4 regions of the Proteus hauseri genome follow, and region 1 is predicted to be linked to each of the others. Evidence: predicted binding sites of a transcription regulator. Region 1 holds the regulator's gene; each other region holds the start of a gene.
The links. The regulator CRP, encoded in region 1, controls carbon source genes, mostly activating them, when cyclic AMP is high. The targets are predictions, from matches to a motif close to ATGTGANNNNNNTCACAT.
Positions count from the first base shown of each region.

Region 1 (4,517 bases):
CTACAAGCCAAGCTTTCCGTAAAATATTCCAACAAATTAATGCGAATGCGGCATTAATTGAGGGAGATAGTTTTCATCGCTACACTCGCCCTGAAATGGATATGGCCATTAGAAAAGCCAAAGAACAAGGTCGGCACATTAGTTATTTTGGTCCAGAAGCAAATGATTTTAACCTACTAAGTTCGACATTGCACAATTACGGCAAAGCAGGCCAAGGCGAGTGTCGTAAATACCTTCACTCTTATGACGAAGCAACGCCTTACAATCAGCTACCAGGTACTTTCACACCTTGGGAACCATTACCTGAAAAAACAGATGTACTTTTCTATGAAGGGTTACATGGTGGCGTTGTCACACAAGAGCACAATGTTGCACAACATGTCGATTTACTGGTGGGTGTTGTCCCGATAGTCAATCTTGAGTGGATACAAAAATTGACTCGTGACACAACAGAACGAGGCCATTCTCAAGAAGCCGTAAAAGATTCGGTCGTTCGCTCAATGGATGACTATATTAATTATATTATTCCTCAATTTTCTCGTACCCATATTAACTTTCAGCGTGTGCCTACTGTTGATACCTCAAATCCATTTTCAGCCAAAGCAATTCCGACTTTAGATGAAAGCTTTATTGTGATCCGCTTTCGTGGCCTTACCGATATTGACTTTCCTTATCTGCTGGCTATGTTACATGGTTCGTTTATGTCAACAATAAATACGATAGTTGTTCCTGGTGGAAAATTAGGTTTAGCAATGGAATTAATTATGGCGCCATTAGTCAGTAAATTATTAAATGGTGAAAAAATTAGTTAAATAGACTTATTTCTATTTAGTAAAAAAATAATATCCCATCGGTAAAAGGGATATTATTTTATTAGTTAAAAACTATTTTAAAATATCAAATTTATTCAGAGTCTTTTATTTCAAATGAATGAGTAATAGTTGCCGCTTTACCCAACATTAAAGAAACCGAACAATATTTTTCTGCCGATAATTGAACAGCTCGTTCAACAATTTTATCCGTAAGCTCTTTACCAGAAACAATAAAATGTAAATTGATATCGGTAAATAAACGAGGCGCTTCTTCACGACGATTAGAAGTTAATTTTACTTCACAATCAGTCACTTGGTGACGGCCTTTACGTAAAATACTCACGACATCTATCGCACTACATCCACCAGCTGCAATTAATAGCATTTCCATTGGACTTGGCGCTTTATCGCCAGAATTACCATCCATCATGATTTGATGGCCTGAAGAAGACTCCCCTAGAAAAGATAAATCCTCAACCCATTTAACCCGTGCTTCCATTTATTTATCCTCAATAAGACAGAAACTAAAAGAGTACATTCTCATAATTCAACTGGCAATTAGCAAATAGGTTTATTATGCTGACTGCGTAAAACGAGACTTAATGCGTTAACTGTGCTAAAAACAATATCTGCTTGATGATAGTGGTTAAGATCAATGCATTATTTTCTCATTTATTATAATCTATTCCATATTAACTTTCCGTGTTCTCAGGAAGTTAATCGGTAAAGATAGGATTTTTAAGCATGCTGTCTCAAAAGGGAACCTATCCGTTTTGAAAGGCTGCATTTAACGTACAGAGGATAACGCGAATGGTTCTCGGCAAGCCGCAAACAGACCCGACTCTTGAATGGTTTTTGTCTCACTGCCATATTCACAAATATCCATCCAAGAGCACGCTGATCCACCAAGGTGAGAAAGCGGAAACACTTTATTATATTGTTAAAGGTTCCGTAGCTGTTCTTATTAAAGATGAAGAAGGAAAAGAAATGATCCTCTCCTACCTAAATCAGGGGGATTTCATCGGTGAACTTGGATTATTTGAAGAAGATCAAGAACGTAGTGCATGGGTTAGAGCAAAAACAGCCTGTGAAGTAGCAGAAATTTCCTATAAAAAATTCCGCCAATTAATTCAGGTTAATCCTGATATTCTTATGCGTCTTTCTGCCCAAATGGCGAATAGACTGCAAACAACATCAGAAAAAGTAGGTAACCTTGCTTTCCTTGATGTAACAGGACGTATTGCACAAACCTTACTTAACTTAGCAAAACAACCTGATGCAATGACCCACCCTGATGGCATGCAAATTAAAATTACACGTCAGGAAATTGGTCAGATTGTAGGTTGTTCACGCGAAACGGTAGGCCGTATTTTAAAAATGCTGGAAGATCAAAATCTGATCTCTGCACACGGTAAAACTATCGTCGTTTACGGCACCCGCTAAGTTTAGTCACCTAGAACAAATAATAGCCCATTTCCAAAATGGGCTATTAAAAATGATTTCTGCATAAAACCCCATCATGATTTGATGGGGTTTTTTAGTTGGAAAGAGGCATTAATTTATTTTAACAAATTCGGCAACTGCAACTTTTAATGCCGCCATTCCTTCTTGTAACTCTTCTTGAGTAATAATTAATGACGGTGTAAACCGCATTACATCAGGACCTGCATTTAACATCATTAATCCATGTTGCGCAGCAAGCCCTAATAGCACTTTCGCCTTACCTGCATATTTGGGCGCTAATTCAGCGCCAATTAACAAACCCTGACCTCGAATTTGTGTAAATACAGAGTAGCTTTGGTTGATTGCAGTTAATTCGTCAACAATCCATTGATAACGCATTTGCACACCATCAAGCAATGCGGGTGTATTAATTAAATCAAATGCTACATTACCAACTGCACATGCTAATGGATTACCGCCATATGTTGTACCATGAGTCCCTACACCCATTACAGAAGCAATCTCTTGCGTTGTCAGCATCGCACTTAATGGAAAACCACTGCCTAATGCTTTTGCTGTCGTGATGATATCTGGCATAACATCATAGTTCATATAGGCAAATAGCTTGCCTGTACGCCCCATACCCGTTTGTACTTCATCAAGCACTAATAACGCTTGGTGTTTGTCACACAGCTCTCGAAGTCCTCTCATAAATTCAGCTGTTGCTGGTGTAACCCCGCCTTCACCTTGAACGGGTTCTAGCACAACGGCACATGTATGATCATCCATTACCGCTTTCACCGCTTCTAGGTCATTAAAAGGCACATGAACAATATCGGCAGGTTTAGGACCAAAACCATCCGCATATTTAGGTTGCCCACCAACTGAAACCGTAAATAACGTTCGCCCATGAAAAGCATGATGAAAGGCAATAATTTTGGTTTTATAAGGACTATGACGCGTTATTGCATAATGACGAGCCAGTTTAAATGCAGCTTCATTCGCTTCTGCACCGGAATTCGCAAAAAAAACACGTTCAGCAAAAGTGTTATCGATTAATTTTTGCGCCAAACACAATGCGGGTTCATTAGTAAAAACATTACTGACATGCCAAAGCTGCTCACTTTGTTCTTTAAGTGCTTGATTGAGTGCTGGGTGACAGTGCCCTAATGCTAATACGGCAATCCCACCAGCAAAATCGATATAAGATTTGCCTTGTTGATCCCAAACACGGCTTCCTTTGCCTTTAACTGGAATAAACTCTGCGGGTGAATAGATTGGCAACATTACTTGATCGTAAGTTGCCCGGTTGATGCTTTGCGTTGTCATTACCCCACCTGATCGATATTTATTTCTAATGTGAAAATATAATCACTAAATATGAATAAAAAATCAAATCTGGTTGAGGGTAAAAATGCGTTATTTAGGTAAAATAATTCTATCTATTTAATATTTAAGGAAATTATTTAATAATTCATGTCCTTGTTCACTAAGAATACTTTCTGGATGAAATTGCACACCTTCTATCGGTAGTGTCCGATGTCGTATCCCCATGATTTCATCAACATTTCCATCATGTTGACTCCAGGCAGTGACTTCAAATGGTACTGGTAATGTAGCTGCATCAATCACCAAAGAGTGATAACGAGTCACATTTAAAGGTCGGTTAAGTCCCTTAAATACGCCTTGTTGGTTGTGATGGATAAGTGAGTTTTTACCATGCATCACTTCACGTGCTCTTATTACTGATGCACCAAAAGCTTGTCCAATAGCTTGATGTCCTAAACAAACCCCAAGGATCGGGATTTCACCGGCAAATCGCTGTATAGCCTCAAGAGAGATCCCTGCTTCATCTGGAGTACAAGGTCCTGGGGAGATAACAAGATGTGCTGGCATCATCTTTTCTATCTCTTTAAGCCCAATCTCATCATTACGTTTAACAACAACCTCAGCACCCAATTCACAAAAATATTGATAGAGGTTGTAAGTAAACGAGTCGTAATTATCAATAAGTAACAGCATATTAGCCTATCCGACTGATTTTTTTATCATTTTATATTTTATTGCTATTTTGAAACCGTTGTATCCCTGCCAAAATAGCTCGTTGTTTAACCGACGTGGGTACAACAAAGCCGATTATCATAGCACAGGTATAAAAAATGAATAGTAAGCAAGAAAACCTGCTGATTTATTGCGCAATAACAATAATGGCGGTAATTAATGATGAATAGAGTTGTTAATAACGTAATGAGTACTTATGAC
Region 1 is NZ_CP026364.1:1,239,006-1,243,522, forward strand. Features, by position in the region: gene PH4a_RS05640 (phosphoribulokinase) at 1-812, shown strand, start outside; gene PH4a_RS05645 (OsmC family protein) at 904-1,311, opposite strand; gene crp (cAMP-activated global transcriptional regulator CRP) at 1,623-2,255, shown strand; gene argD (bifunctional acetylornithine/succinyldiaminopimelate transaminase) at 2,367-3,584, opposite strand; gene PH4a_RS05660 (aminodeoxychorismate synthase component II) at 3,702-4,277, opposite strand.

Region 2 (4,517 bases), 1.1 Mb from region 1:
CTGAAGAACACATTAAAGGCATGGTGGTTCCCGGTACCATGTTTGAAGAATTGGGCTTTAATTATATAGGGCCTGTTGATGGTCATGATGTCATCGCATTAGTACAAACATTAACCAATATGCGTGATTTAAAAGGCCCTCAATTACTGCATATTATGACCAAGAAAGGTCGTGGTTATGCGCCAGCAGAACGAGACCCAATTAGCTGGCACGCAGTACCTAAATTTGATCCACAAACAGGGACACTACCTAAAACCCCTAATGCACGCCCAACATTCTCCAAAATATTTGGTGAATGGTTATGTGAAGAAGCAGCCTCTGATCCTAAATTAATGGCAATTACCCCTGCAATGCGCGAAGGCTCAGGTATGGTACGCTTCTCTAAAGAGTACCCTGAACAATATTTTGATGTAGCGATAGCAGAGCAACATGCAGTGACTTTTGCCGCAGGTTTAGCTATAGGTGGTTATAAACCTGTTGTGGCTATTTACTCAACCTTTTTACAGCGTGCTTACGACCAAGTTATCCATGACATTGCCATCCAAAAATTACCCGTTCTTTTTGCTATTGACCGGGGTGGAATTGTCGGTGCTGATGGTCAAACTCACCAAGGTGCTTTTGATCTCTCATTCTTACGCTGTATACCTAATATGGTCATAATGGCACCAAGTGATGAAAACGAATGTCGCCAAATGCTTCATACTGGGTATCAGTATCAAGAAGGCCCTGTCGCTGTTCGATATCCAAGAGGCTCAAGTATTGGTGCTGAGTTACAACCTCTTTCAACATTACCCATTGGTAAAGGCATTATTCGTCGCCAAGGTAAAGGTATTGCTATTCTTAACTTCGGTACACTACTTCCAGAAGCCTTAGAAGCAGCAGAAAAACTTGATGCAACAGTTGTGGATATGCGCTTTATTAAACCACTCGATAAATCACTTATTCTGTCATTAGCACAACAACACGATACACTTGTTACGCTAGAAGAAAATGCAATTATGGGTGGAGCAGGTAGTGGTGTTAATGAACTGCTAATGCAAGAACGTTGCTTAGTACCGGTCTTAAACTTAGGCATTCCTGATCTTTTTGTACCACAAGGCGGACAAGAAGAGATCAGAGCCGATTTAAAACTTGATGCTAAAGGCATTGAAGAATCCATTATCACTTATAACCTAACGAATTGATTTATAAGCTTTAAAAGTCGCTCCTATTTTATAAACAGGAGCGACTAATTAAAATCTTAGCCACTTCTCCTTTAACTTTCTTTTAAAAAATTACCCTCTAGTATCGTAATAATTAATTCTTAATAACCGACACAAAATATAATACCACTAATAATAATCACGATAGAAAATTACATTTAAAGTTGAATCCATTCAGCGTTAATTTTTTCAATTAGTTATATTTTCCTTTCTTTTTGCTTGCTAACGAAACGTTTCGATCTTGCTCACAATTCAAATAACTCCCGCTTGTTTTCTACCTTTTATTTTCTAGTATATGTATAGCGAAACGTTTCGCTGAGGAGGAAAAAATGAAGAAAGGGGTATTATTAAATAGTCATATTTCTACGGTTATTTCATGTCTTGGCCATACAGACAAAATAACTATTGCGGATGCTGGATTACCTATTCCCTCCTGCGTTGAGCGTATTGACCTTGCATTAACTCAAGGGATCCCTGATTTTATATCCGTCTTACAAACCATAACCCATGAAATGCAAATTGAAGCGGTTATGTTGGCTGAAGAAATCAAAAGCATAAATCCCATTTTATTAAGTGAAATCACAACTTATCTGCATTTATTAGAACAACAACAAAAAAACTCCATTACGATTTTTTATGTCACCCATGAAGAATTTAAAAAGCAACTACCTGAAAATAAAGCAGTAATCAGAACGGGTGAATGCTCACCTTATGCCAATATCGTACTGTTTTCCGGCGTGACCTTCTGAGGGAAATATGGAACCTTTACTTGAACTCAAAGATATTGATAAGTCATTTCCTGGCGTAAAAGCCTTATCAGGAGCAACGTTGCGCATTTACCCAGGGCGAGTCATGGCTCTTGTCGGGGAAAATGGAGCAGGTAAATCTACATTAATGAAAGTACTAACTGGCATTTATAAAAAAGATGCGGGTGAAGTCATTTATCAAGGCAATAATTGTTCATTCAATGGTCCAAAATCATCTCAAGAAGCGGGTATCGGTATTATTCATCAAGAGCTTAATCTAATCCCTGAACTCACCATTGCTGAAAATATCTTTTTAGGTCGCGAGTTTACTCGCACTTTTGGCGCTATTGATTGGAAAAAAATGTACGCAGAAGCTGATAAGCTTTTAGCCCGATTAAACCTCTCATATAGCAGCCACCGTTTAGTATCTGAATTATCAATTGGTGATCAACAAATGGTTGAAATTGCCAAAGTACTTAGTTTTGAGTCTAACGTTATCATCATGGATGAACCAACCGATGCGCTTACTGATACAGAAACTGAATCTCTTTTTAGCGTAATTAGAGAGCTAAGAAATCAAGGTTGCGGCATTGTTTACATCTCTCACCGTTTAAAAGAAATTTTTGAAATTTGTGATGATGTTACTGTACTACGTGATGGGCAATTTATCGGCGAAAAAACTGTTGCTTCATTACAAGAAGATACCTTAATTGAAATGATGGTAGGCCGAAAATTAGAAGAGCAATACCCCCGCATTAATATCCCGTTAGGAAAAACTAAACTTAATGTCATAAACCTTAGTGGCAAAGATGTGCATGACGTCAGTTTTTCATTACATGAAAATGAGATTTTAGGTATTTCAGGATTAATGGGTGCTGGTCGTACTGAATTAATGAAAATCATCTACGGCGCATTAACAAAAACTAACGGCACTGTTGAATTAGATGGCAAACCTTGCCAAATAACCAAACCTGCTGAAGGTCTTGAACAAGGTATCGTTTATATTTCTGAAGATAGAAAACGCGATGGCTTAGTACTTGGTATGTCAGTTAAAGAAAATATGTCATTAACCGCCCTGCGCTATTTTAGTAATTCAATGAGTGTGCTTAACCATAAAGAAGAGCAACTTACTGTGGGTGATTTTATTAAATTGTTCAATATAAAAACACCGTCGATGGATCAAACCATTGGTTTTCTCTCAGGAGGAAACCAGCAAAAAGTTGCTATTGCCAGAGGCTTAATGACTCGTCCTAAAGTACTCATTCTTGATGAACCAACTCGTGGTGTCGATGTTGGTGCGAAAAAAGAGATTTATCAGCTAATAAATAAATTCAAACAAGAAGGATTAAGTATCATCTTAATTTCTTCAGAAATGCCTGAGGTAATGGGGATGAGTGACCGCATTTTAGTCATGCATGAGGGGCGTATTAGTGGCGAATTTTCAGCTCACAATGTCACACAAGAGATGCTAATGGCGGCTGCGGTTGGCAAACAATATGGCGCAGAGGTAGGAGTTTGATATGAGTACTAATTCAATGCCAGCGTCAAAACGCTGGTTTTCTAAAGCTTGGTTGCTAGAGCAAAAATCACTGATTGCATTACTGATTTTGATTGTTGTGGTTTCTACACTCAGTCCAAATTTTTTCACTTTAAACAATATTTTCAATATCCTACAACAAACCTCAGTTAACGCCATTATGGCTGTAGGCATGACATTAGTCATTTTAACCTCCGGTATTGATTTATCTGTTGGCTCATTATTGGCATTAACCGGTGCTGTTGCTGCTTCTATGGTCAGTGCGGATGTCAATGCTATGGTCGCAGTTGTTGGTGCATTAGCACTTGGTGCAGCAATAGGTGGTGTTACAGGCATTATCGTTGCTAAAGGTAAGGTACAAGCTTTTATTGCTACCTTAGTGATGATGTTATTGCTACGTGGTGTCACTCGTGTTTATACCGATGGTAGCCCAATAAATACCGGCTTTAGCGATAATGCGGATCTTTTTAGCTGGTTTGGTATTGGACGTCCTTTTGGTATTCCAACCCCTATCTGGTTAATGATGATAGTCTTTTTAGCTGCTTGGTATTTATTACATCACACCCGTTTAGGTCGCTATATCTATGCTCTTGGGGGCAATGAATCTGCAACACGTTTATCGGGAATTAGCGTCGATAAAATTAAAATTGCCGTTTATGCCTTATGTGGTTTATTAGCCGCTCTTGCGAGTGTTATCGAAGTTGCACGCCTCTCATCAGCGCAGCCAATGGCCGGTAATGGTTATGAACTTGATGCTATTGCCGCTGTTGTACTTGGCGGTACCAGTCTTGCTGGGGGTAAAGGTCGCATTATCGGTACGTTGATTGGTGCTTTAATTTTAGGATTCCTAAATAATGCACTGAATTTATTAGGTATATCATCAAATTATCAAATGATAGTAAAAGCAGTCGTCATATTACTTGCTGTTTTGGTAGATAACAAAAAATAACGCTCTTTTCTCTTAATCTGAACCCGACAGGAATTTATATTATGAAACTAAAAAAGATGGCAACACTTCTTTCTGTTGTTGCA
Region 2 is NZ_CP026364.1:2,294,936-2,299,452, reverse strand. Features, by position in the region: gene dxs (1-deoxy-D-xylulose-5-phosphate synthase) at 1-1,184, shown strand, start outside; gene rbsD (D-ribose pyranase) at 1,532-1,951, shown strand; gene rbsA (ribose ABC transporter ATP-binding protein RbsA) at 1,959-3,467, shown strand; gene rbsC (ribose ABC transporter permease) at 3,469-4,434, shown strand; gene rbsB (ribose ABC transporter substrate-binding protein RbsB) at 4,476-4,517, shown strand, end outside.
Region 2: rbsD (D-ribose pyranase) is a predicted target of CRP. The motif match lies at 1,436-1,453, and genes of this name have one in related genera.

Region 3 (4,517 bases), 730 kb from region 1:
CTTGATGTATTAGTGCATGGTGAAGCAGAACGTAATGACATGGTGGAGTATTTTGGTGAGCATTTTGATGGCTATGTGTTTACACAAAATGGCTGGGTTCAAAGCTATGGTTCTCGTTGTGTAAAACCGCCTGTTATTATTGGTGATATTAGCCGTCCTGAAGCCATTACTGTTGATTGGGCTACTTATGCACAAACATTAACGGAAAAACCAGTAAAAGGAATGCTAACAGGGCCTGTCACTATTTTATGTTGGTCATTCCCTCGTGAAGATGTCAGTCGTGAAACTATTGCAAAACAGATTGCTTTAGCACTACGTGATGAAGTCGATGACTTACAAAAAGCAGGTATTGGTATTATCCAAATTGATGAGCCTGCTTTACGTGAAGGGCTGCCATTGCGTCGTGAAGATTGGCAAGCTTATCTTAACTGGGCGGTTGATGCCTTTAAGTTAAGTGCTGCTATCGCTGATGATGAAACACAAATTCATACTCATATGTGTTATTGCGAGTTCAATGACATTATGGATTCAATAGCGGCCTTGGATGCGGATGTTATTACTATTGAAACATCGCGCTCAGATATGGAATTACTTGAAGCATTTGAACATTTTGATTATCCAAATGAAATTGGGCCAGGTGTTTACGATATTCACTCGCCAAATGTCCCTAATGTAGAGTGGATTATTGCTTTATTAAGAAAAGCACAATCAAGAATTCCAGCAGAACGCTTATGGGTAAATCCAGATTGTGGTTTAAAAACAAGAGGGTGGGTAGAAACACGTGCCGCATTAGCTAATATGGTCGAAGCTGCTAAATATTTACGTCAAAATGCATAATATGTAGTAATTATTTCATTTAAATTAGCTCACTTTTTTAGGTAAAATTAAATATTTATAAAGTGAGCTTTTTTATTATTAATTATCTATTAAACAGCATGTTGAGAAAATATATAGAAAGTAAAAATAAGATTGAATCTTATTATTGATATTATAAACAGTTGCTATACTGCGAATACTATTTAATTTTATGGATATTATTCTTGTGCAAGATAGCATTAAACTTTCGGATAAAGTATTAGACGCTTTCCCCACTAGAGCATTAAAACTCACACCGTTAAGAGGCGATGGCGGACTATTTCGCACCTTATTTTTAGTTATTACGATGCTAGTAATGACTCTATTCAGTGCCTACCAAATTCCTAATATTCTTTATGATTATAAAATTAGTGAAAATGCTGTACCTGTAGATGCTAATATTAAAGGCTCCTGTCGTTCTCAACTTCTGATCATCACTAATTGTAGTGTTGATTTGAGTTATAAAGGCAACCAGGTTTCTCGTAATTTTACCTTCCTTGATTTAGGTTCAAAGGATGTACTTGTTGAACCCGTTGCTGATGCAAACGATATGAGTAAAATGACGGTGGATGTTGCAATAGATAATATGTGGCTTCGTTTAATTAGTACGATTATTTTTGTTGGCTTATTTGGTTTTAGTGTGTTCTTTTTTATTTATCGCCAAATACTCACGAGTAAAGTAAAAAAAGCATTATTATCAGTTGGTGAAAAACCATTAAAACTGGCTGCTATTCCCGCGAAAGTTGTTTCAAGTAATAAGCAATTTATAGCAACGTATAAAATTAATTTGTTAGGGAAAACAATCTCTGTTGCTTATTCTGGTAATAAAAAAACACCCCCTATGGTGATAGAAGTAAATGGTAAAACTTATGTACTGGTTGTTTACTCTCCACAACAAAATATTCCATACGCGTTAGATGTACCATTAGCTCGAATTCAAGCAACAGCTGAAGAGAAACAACGTTTTCATGAAGCATTAATAGAAGAAGGGTTGTTGTAGTTTTATTAATGTTTATGGTGCGTTTTCTCACAGTTATTTGGTACAAGGTGAGAAAACGCCAGTAATAAGACTAATAAGTTAATTCATTGGTGTATTATCAGCCGCCAAAAATTTTGGCTTTTAATATATCCATTCCTGCACTAACTAAATCTAAATTCTCAGGAACAACTCCATCAGGCGTTACTTTATCAATGAGTTTTGGTAAATATTGAGCTGCCATTTCAGAAGCCTCACCTGTACTCATATTAATTTTTGTCGCTAATTCATTAATAACGGGTAATGAGAAAATCTCAACAATCTGCTCTGCATTGATAGGTAAGTTTGCACTTGTTCCTATCCAAGATTGAATAAGTTCACCTAAACCGGCAGAGTTAAATTGTTTAATTAAGCCATCAATTCCTCCCTGAGATTCAACCCAGTCTAGTACTGTTTTGTATTGATTGATTTTTTCACCACCAAGAAGGTTTGCGATTTGGTTAAATAAGCTCATGGTTACTCCCGTGACAAGGCCATGTTGTCACACAATTAAATATTCATTTTAAAGGCGGGTAGTGTACGTGAAGTTATTATATTCATCTATACTGTAAGAATCGTTTATCAAATTAACGACAAATAAAGAGAAAGCTTATTAATATGCGCTTTTTTAGGGAATGATTTCGCCGCTAATTTTTGCAGCCATTATTGATGAAATGACGTTTGAACACGGACAGTTTGTGATCTTAATCACATCTTTATGAAATTGTTTCTTTATCTGGTGCTCCTTAAGTGACCTTGGTCACTAAAAAAAGTGAAAGGATCCGATAGAGTAAGTTTTAATTTAATGAACATTGGTTTTGTCCCATTGAGGAGTCCGATATGTCTGATGTATTTCACTTAGGTTTAACTAAAAATGACCTACAGGGTGCAACGCTAGCAATAGTTCCGGGTGACCCGAAACGTGTTGAAAAAATTGCAAAATTAATGGATAACCCTGTTCATCTGGCCTCTTTACGTGAATATACGTCATGGCGTGGCGAAATTGATGGTAATGCAGTTATTGTTTGTTCTACTGGTATCGGTGGCCCATCAACCTCTATTGCAGTAGAAGAATTGGCTCAGTTAGGTATTCGCACTTTCCTGCGTATTGGTACAACGGGTGCTATTCAAGAGCATATCAATGTTGGTGATATTTTAGTAACTACTGCGGCTGTTCGTTTAGACGGCGCAAGTTTACATTTTGCACCAATGGAGTTCCCAGCTGTATCTGATTTTGAGTGCATGAACGCACTTTATAAAGCAGCTAAAGATAATGGTTCTACTGTACATGTAGGTGTTACTGCATCTTCTGATACTTTCTACCCAGGCCAAGAACGTTACGACACTTATACAGGCCGTGTAACTCGCCGTTTTAAAGGCTCTATGAAAGAGTGGCAAGAAATGGGTGTGATGAACTATGAAATGGAATCAGCAACATTGTTAACAATGTGTGCAAGCCAAGGCTTACGTGCTGGTATGGTTGCTGGTGTTATCGTAAACCGTACTCAACAAGAAATTCCAGATGCTGAATTACTGAAGAAAACAGAAAATAATGCGCTGGGTATTGTTATTGAAGCTGCCCGTATTTTAATGAAATAAGCGTTTAACTTGAATTTTAAAAGCCCTTAATACTGAAGTATTAAGGGCTTTTTTTATGGACGAATTCATTAGGTTAATATGGAATGACAATAGAACATTATTTCTGTTAAGGTCATAGAGTCTAAACAATACAACAATGAAAAGAGGCGTTATGACTGATATTCTGCAAATACATTCTTCGGTATTGCCTTTAAAAGGTGGTATTAATTTTCGTGATTTAGGAGGGAAAAAACTTAATAACGGCGGCATTATTAAATCAGGTATGTTATTTCGTTCAGGTTCTCTTGATAGGTTAACAGAAACAGACCAATCCCTGCTGATTGATAAAAATTTATTTCAGATAATTGATTATCGCGATAACAGCGAAATTTTAGATAAACCAGATAGAGTGTGGAATGGTGCACAATATTATCATTCACCAGCTAATCCATTATCAAAAGAAGTCTCTGCTGATTTAGAAAAATTAACGCCTCAATTACTTGAGCAGTTTGATGCTCAAGCTTTTATGTTCAAGCTATATGAGTTGTTACCAATTAATAATCCAGCGTATAAGCAATTAGCAATATTATTACAACAGCCAGAAAAAGGCGGAGTCGTGCAACATTGCGCTGTAGGTAAAGATAGAACAGGTGTAGGCTCAGCTTTAGTGTTGTTTGCATTAGGCGCATCATTAGATGTGGTTATGGAAGATTATTTATTAACGAATAAAACGTTGGAACCTTATCGCGATTATTTATTAGCTGAACACGCAAAAACGTTTAGTGAAAATATTGTTGATAAATTTTCCTATGTATATTCAGTACAAGAAGAATTTTTACAAACAGCATTAACAAGTATTAATCACCATTATGGCAGTATTGATAATTGGCTAGAAAAAGATATTGGTTTGGATGCTAATAGTCGAGAGAAACTACAAAATTATTTTCTAGAGTAATAAAGTGATCTATATTCGGTTAATCTCACTTTTTTATTTTAATTAGGCTAACCGAATTAAGGTCTCTATTTTGACTGTACAAGATATTATTCATACCATCACTCTCTTTGTAAA
Region 3 is NZ_CP026364.1:1,964,974-1,969,490, forward strand. Features, by position in the region: gene metE (5-methyltetrahydropteroyltriglutamate--homocysteine S-methyltransferase) at 1-837, shown strand, start outside; gene PH4a_RS09035 (hypothetical protein) at 1,028-1,855, shown strand; gene PH4a_RS09040 (YidB family protein) at 1,953-2,345, opposite strand; gene udp (uridine phosphorylase) at 2,711-3,469, shown strand; gene PH4a_RS09050 (tyrosine-protein phosphatase) at 3,621-4,403, shown strand; gene PH4a_RS09055 (DedA family protein) at 4,474-4,517, shown strand, end outside.
Region 3: udp (uridine phosphorylase) is a predicted target of CRP. The motif match lies at 2,567-2,584, and genes of this name have one in related genera.

Region 4 (4,517 bases), 1.5 Mb from region 1:
GACAACAATCACTTTTACGTTCTGTTTGGTGGCGTTTTGTAGCATGTCGTCGATATTTGCACGATTTGGGTAAGAGATAAAAAGCCCACGCGCACGACGGTATATATCAGAGAAATGTTCACAAGCTTCACCAACTGTTGGTGTGTAAATGATAGGCATCATTTCAGTCAGGTGCGATTCCAATAAACGGTAAAATAGCGTTTCATTGGTGTCTTGAATGTTTCTAAGATAAATATGTTTATCGTTATCGTTTTTAAAATCAAGATATTGGCGATAAGCACGTTCTACCTGTTCTTCAATCGTTTCAACTGCCTCTGGCAGTAAACCATGTAAGTTAAAGGTGCTGCGTTCTTCTTCGCTGAAAGCACTACCTTTATTTAACAGGGGAAATTCAAGCAGGATTGGACCTGCATACGGGATATAGAGAGGGCGTTTACTTTCGTGTTCCAGTTCCATGAAAAATACTCTTGTAAGGCAGTTAGTCACATGACAATTGTAGATCCTACAAAATAATAAAAATATGTACAGCTTATGTTATTTTTTTATGATTTTTATGTGTGGAAATGAGAGATAGATACAGTTGTTACAACTTTTACTGGTAAGCATCAGCAATGTTTACATGCTGATGCTCTTTTAGACGATATTGTTAGAGTAATAGATTAAAATTTTCTATAAAGCGATGCGTTGTATCTGACGACAACCTAAAGCCATTAATGTCGCTTGTGTCGCATCCCACTGCGTTAATATAGTGTCTGCTTTTTCAACTAAAACAGCAGATTCAATATCCATTACACTTTCACCCGCCATATTTAATGCAATTAAGGCTGCTTGCAGAGGGGGCATACTTGGATTGAAAGCGGCATTTTCGGCATAGCTGCCTTGGAAAATTTTGCCATCTTTCATTTGAACCGCAATCCCACTATAAGATTGGCTATAAGGCGCATGGCTACGATTAGCTGCTTTTAATGCAAGTTGTACCAATTCATTTGGATTATCAATTTGGTAACCGTGATTGACTTTATCCATTAACAGGGTAGTGATATTGAGATCTTTAGGGCCAAAACTATCAGGCAGATAATCACCCAGTGTTGCTGCTTTTCTACCTGGTAAATGAATTTGAATATGTGTGCCGCTATTTAGCTCATTCATAAATTGACGACAGTGGCCACAAGGCGTGTAGTTAACAGTAATGGCAGATAAGCGTGTTTCACCCTTTAACCATGCATGAGTAATGGCGCTTTGTTCAGCGTGCACTGTTTGTTGTAATGGCGCGCCAGCAAATTCCATATTGGCACCAAAATACAAATTACCGCTTTCGCCACGAGCGACAGCACCAACATTAAAATGTGATATAGGCGCTACGGCACAAGCAGCTGCGACAGGAAGAAGTGCTAATGCAAGAGCATCATCATCACATTGCAACTGTGTTTTGATGGCATTGACCTGCTGCGCTGTAAACATGGCAGGGAACTCATCCTGCTCAATATAAGGAGCAAGGGCTTGTTGTAGCTGAGGGGATAAATCTGACCAAATTGCCTGAAAGCGAGTATGCATACATGAGTCTCCCATTAATCTTTCTGTATTATAAGATTTTAGGCATCTTTATCTATTCTTATATGTGATTAATGTCATGCTTTCAATGAAACCATTGCAACAAGTTGGCTAATTGAGAGATGCATCTCAAATTTATGGTCTTATTCCCCGAAATAAATAATTATAACGGGGAATAAAAAGTAGCCATAACAAGAATATTAACCAAAAAGATGAAGTATAAAAGGAAAAATAAAAGGTGCACTTAATGAGGTAATAATACCGCAGGTCATTAATGCTAGTGAACTATAAGCGCCTTCAATATAATCAACCTCGGCAGCTCTTGCTGTTCCGACAGCGTGAGATACTGTTCCCATCGCTAAACCACGAGAGGCATGGGTTGGAATACGTAATATTTTAAATAGCGTGTGACCAAAAATGGCACCTAAAATACCTACTGCAATAACACATGCAGCACTGATTGCAGGAATACCACCTATAGAGTCCGCGACAGCCATCGCAATAGGCGTTGTAACCGATTTAGGTAAAATTGATGCAGCGATTTCAGGTGTTGCACCCGCCCATAAGGCAATTGCTGTACCACTCACCATCGCAGCAACACTACCAATAAAACAAATACTAATGAGTGATTTCCACTGTGCTCGAATTTGGTGTAATTGCTGATAAAGCGGAATAGCTAAAGCAACCACAGCTGGTTGTAATAAGTCATTTAAAATACGACTACCAGCAAAATAATGCTCATAGGGTGTATGTGTGATTAATAAAATAGGAATAATAACCGCAATACCAATAAGCAATGGGTTCAAAATAGGTAATTTATAACGAGCTGCGAGTTTACGTGATAAATAAAAGACAATTATGGTCAAAGGAAGTGACCACCAAATATTCATTAACATTAACATTTTTTCTTCTCACTTAACGCCTTATCGTCGTCTTTCTGTTGCATTTTTTCTACAACGTCCTCAACTATATCAGGTTTTGAACCCACGATAATGCGCTCACGGTGAACATAGTGTGAGCAATAAGCGACTAATGCCATAACACCAAAGGTACTTATCACACTTGCTAAAACAATAGGGAAAAGTTGCTGACTTAATAAATCATAATAATTCATTACTGCTACTCCGATAGGAATAAAGAGTAATGTCATATTTTTTAATAAAATATTGGCTCCGGGTTTTACCCAACGTAAAGGAATAAGTTGGAAAGCGAGTAAACCAAATAAAATAAGTAAGCCAACAATACTGCCTGGAACCGCGAAGGGTAGAAGGGCTGAAATAAGATTACCAGCAAAAAGACAAAGATAGAGTACAAGAAAAGCGCGGAGATAATGCCAAAGTGTAATCCGCAATCGTGCCCGATTAGATTTCATAAGTAAGTGTCCTAAATCAACTAACAGATTTATCATACACCGATTTTGAAAGTGTGCTATGGATCACAATAAAAAAAAGCGGGGCTCTTATAGAACCCCGCCATTTATTTATCAGGCAAATGAATTTTGGTGATTATTTCACTTGTTGACCCGGTTTTGCACCATTGTCTGGGCTGAGTAAAAAGATATCTTCGCCGCCAGGACCTGCTGCCATGACCATGCCTTCTGAAATACCAAAACGCATTTTACGAGGTGCTAAGTTTGCCACCATAACAGTTAAGCGACCTTCTAACACTTTTGGATCTGGGTATGCTGTACGAATTCCAGAGAATACTTGGCGTGTTTCGCCACCTAAATCTAAAATTAATTTTAGCAGTTTGTCAGAACCTTCAACGAAATCTGCTTGTTTAATTTCAGCAATGCGCATATCGATTTTAGCAAAATCGTCAAACTTAATCGTTTCTTGAATGGGATCATCAGCTAATGGCCCTGAGACTTCTTTAATTGGCGCAATAGTACTTTTTGATGCTTCAACCATTGCATCGGCTTTATCCATATCAATACGGTTAAACAATGCTTTAAATTTGGTGATTTCTGTACCTAAAAGAGGTTGAGCCAATGAATCCCATGTTAACTCTGTTTGCAAAAAGGCTTCAGTACGTTCAGTTAATGAAGGTAAAATTGGTTTCAGGTAAGTCATAAGTACACGGAATAAGTTAATCCCCATTGTACAAATTGCCTGTAACTCAGCATCTTTGCCTTCTTGTTTTGCCACAACCCACGGTGCTTTTTCGTCAATATAACGGTTTGCTTCATCAGCTAATGCCATAATTTCACGAATAGCTTTACCGTATTCACGGCTCTCAAATGATTGTGCAATAGTGGTTTGCATATCAACAAAGTGCTGATAAAGCTTAGCATCATCTAAGGTGTTTGCTAATTTGCCATCAAAACGTTTACTGATAAAACCTGCAGTACGAGAAGCGAGGTTAACCACTTTGTTAACGATGTCGCTATTTACGCGTTGCACAAAGTCTTCTAAGTTTAGGTCAATATCATCAATGCGCGATGAAAGTTTCGCTGCATAGTAATAACGTAGGCAATTAGCATCAAAATGGTCAAGGTAAGCACGCGCAGTAATAAAAGTACCACGAGATTTAGACATCTTGGCACCATTGACGGTGACATAACCATGAACAAATAGGTTTGTTGGTTTACGGTATTCACTGCCTTCTAACATCGCTGGCCAGAATAAGCTGTGGAAATAGACAATATCTTTACCAATAAAGTGATAAAGGTCAGTTTTGCTGTCTTTATTCCAAAACTCATCAAAACTTAAATCACCACGTTTTTCACATAGATTTAAGAATGAGCTCATGTAACCAATAGGAGCATCTAGCCAAACGTAGAAATATTTACCCGGCGCATCTGGAATTTCAAAACCAAAATAAGGTGCATCACGAGTGATATCCCACTGTTGCAAACCACTGTCGAACCACTCTTGCATTTTGTTCGCAACTTGCTCTTGCAGTGCGCCAGAGCGGATCCATGCTTGTAACATATTGCTAAAAGCGGGTAGATCAAAGAAATAGTG
Region 4 is NZ_CP026364.1:2,782,806-2,787,322, forward strand. Features, by position in the region: gene PH4a_RS12680 (NAD-dependent malic enzyme) at 1-456, opposite strand, end outside; gene cdd (cytidine deaminase) at 670-1,554, opposite strand; gene PH4a_RS12690 (CidB/LrgB family autolysis modulator) at 1,752-2,447, opposite strand; gene PH4a_RS12695 (CidA/LrgA family protein) at 2,447-2,923, opposite strand; gene metG (methionine--tRNA ligase) at 3,057-4,517, opposite strand, start outside.
Region 4: cdd (cytidine deaminase) is a predicted target of CRP. The motif match lies at 1,669-1,686, and genes of this name have one in related genera.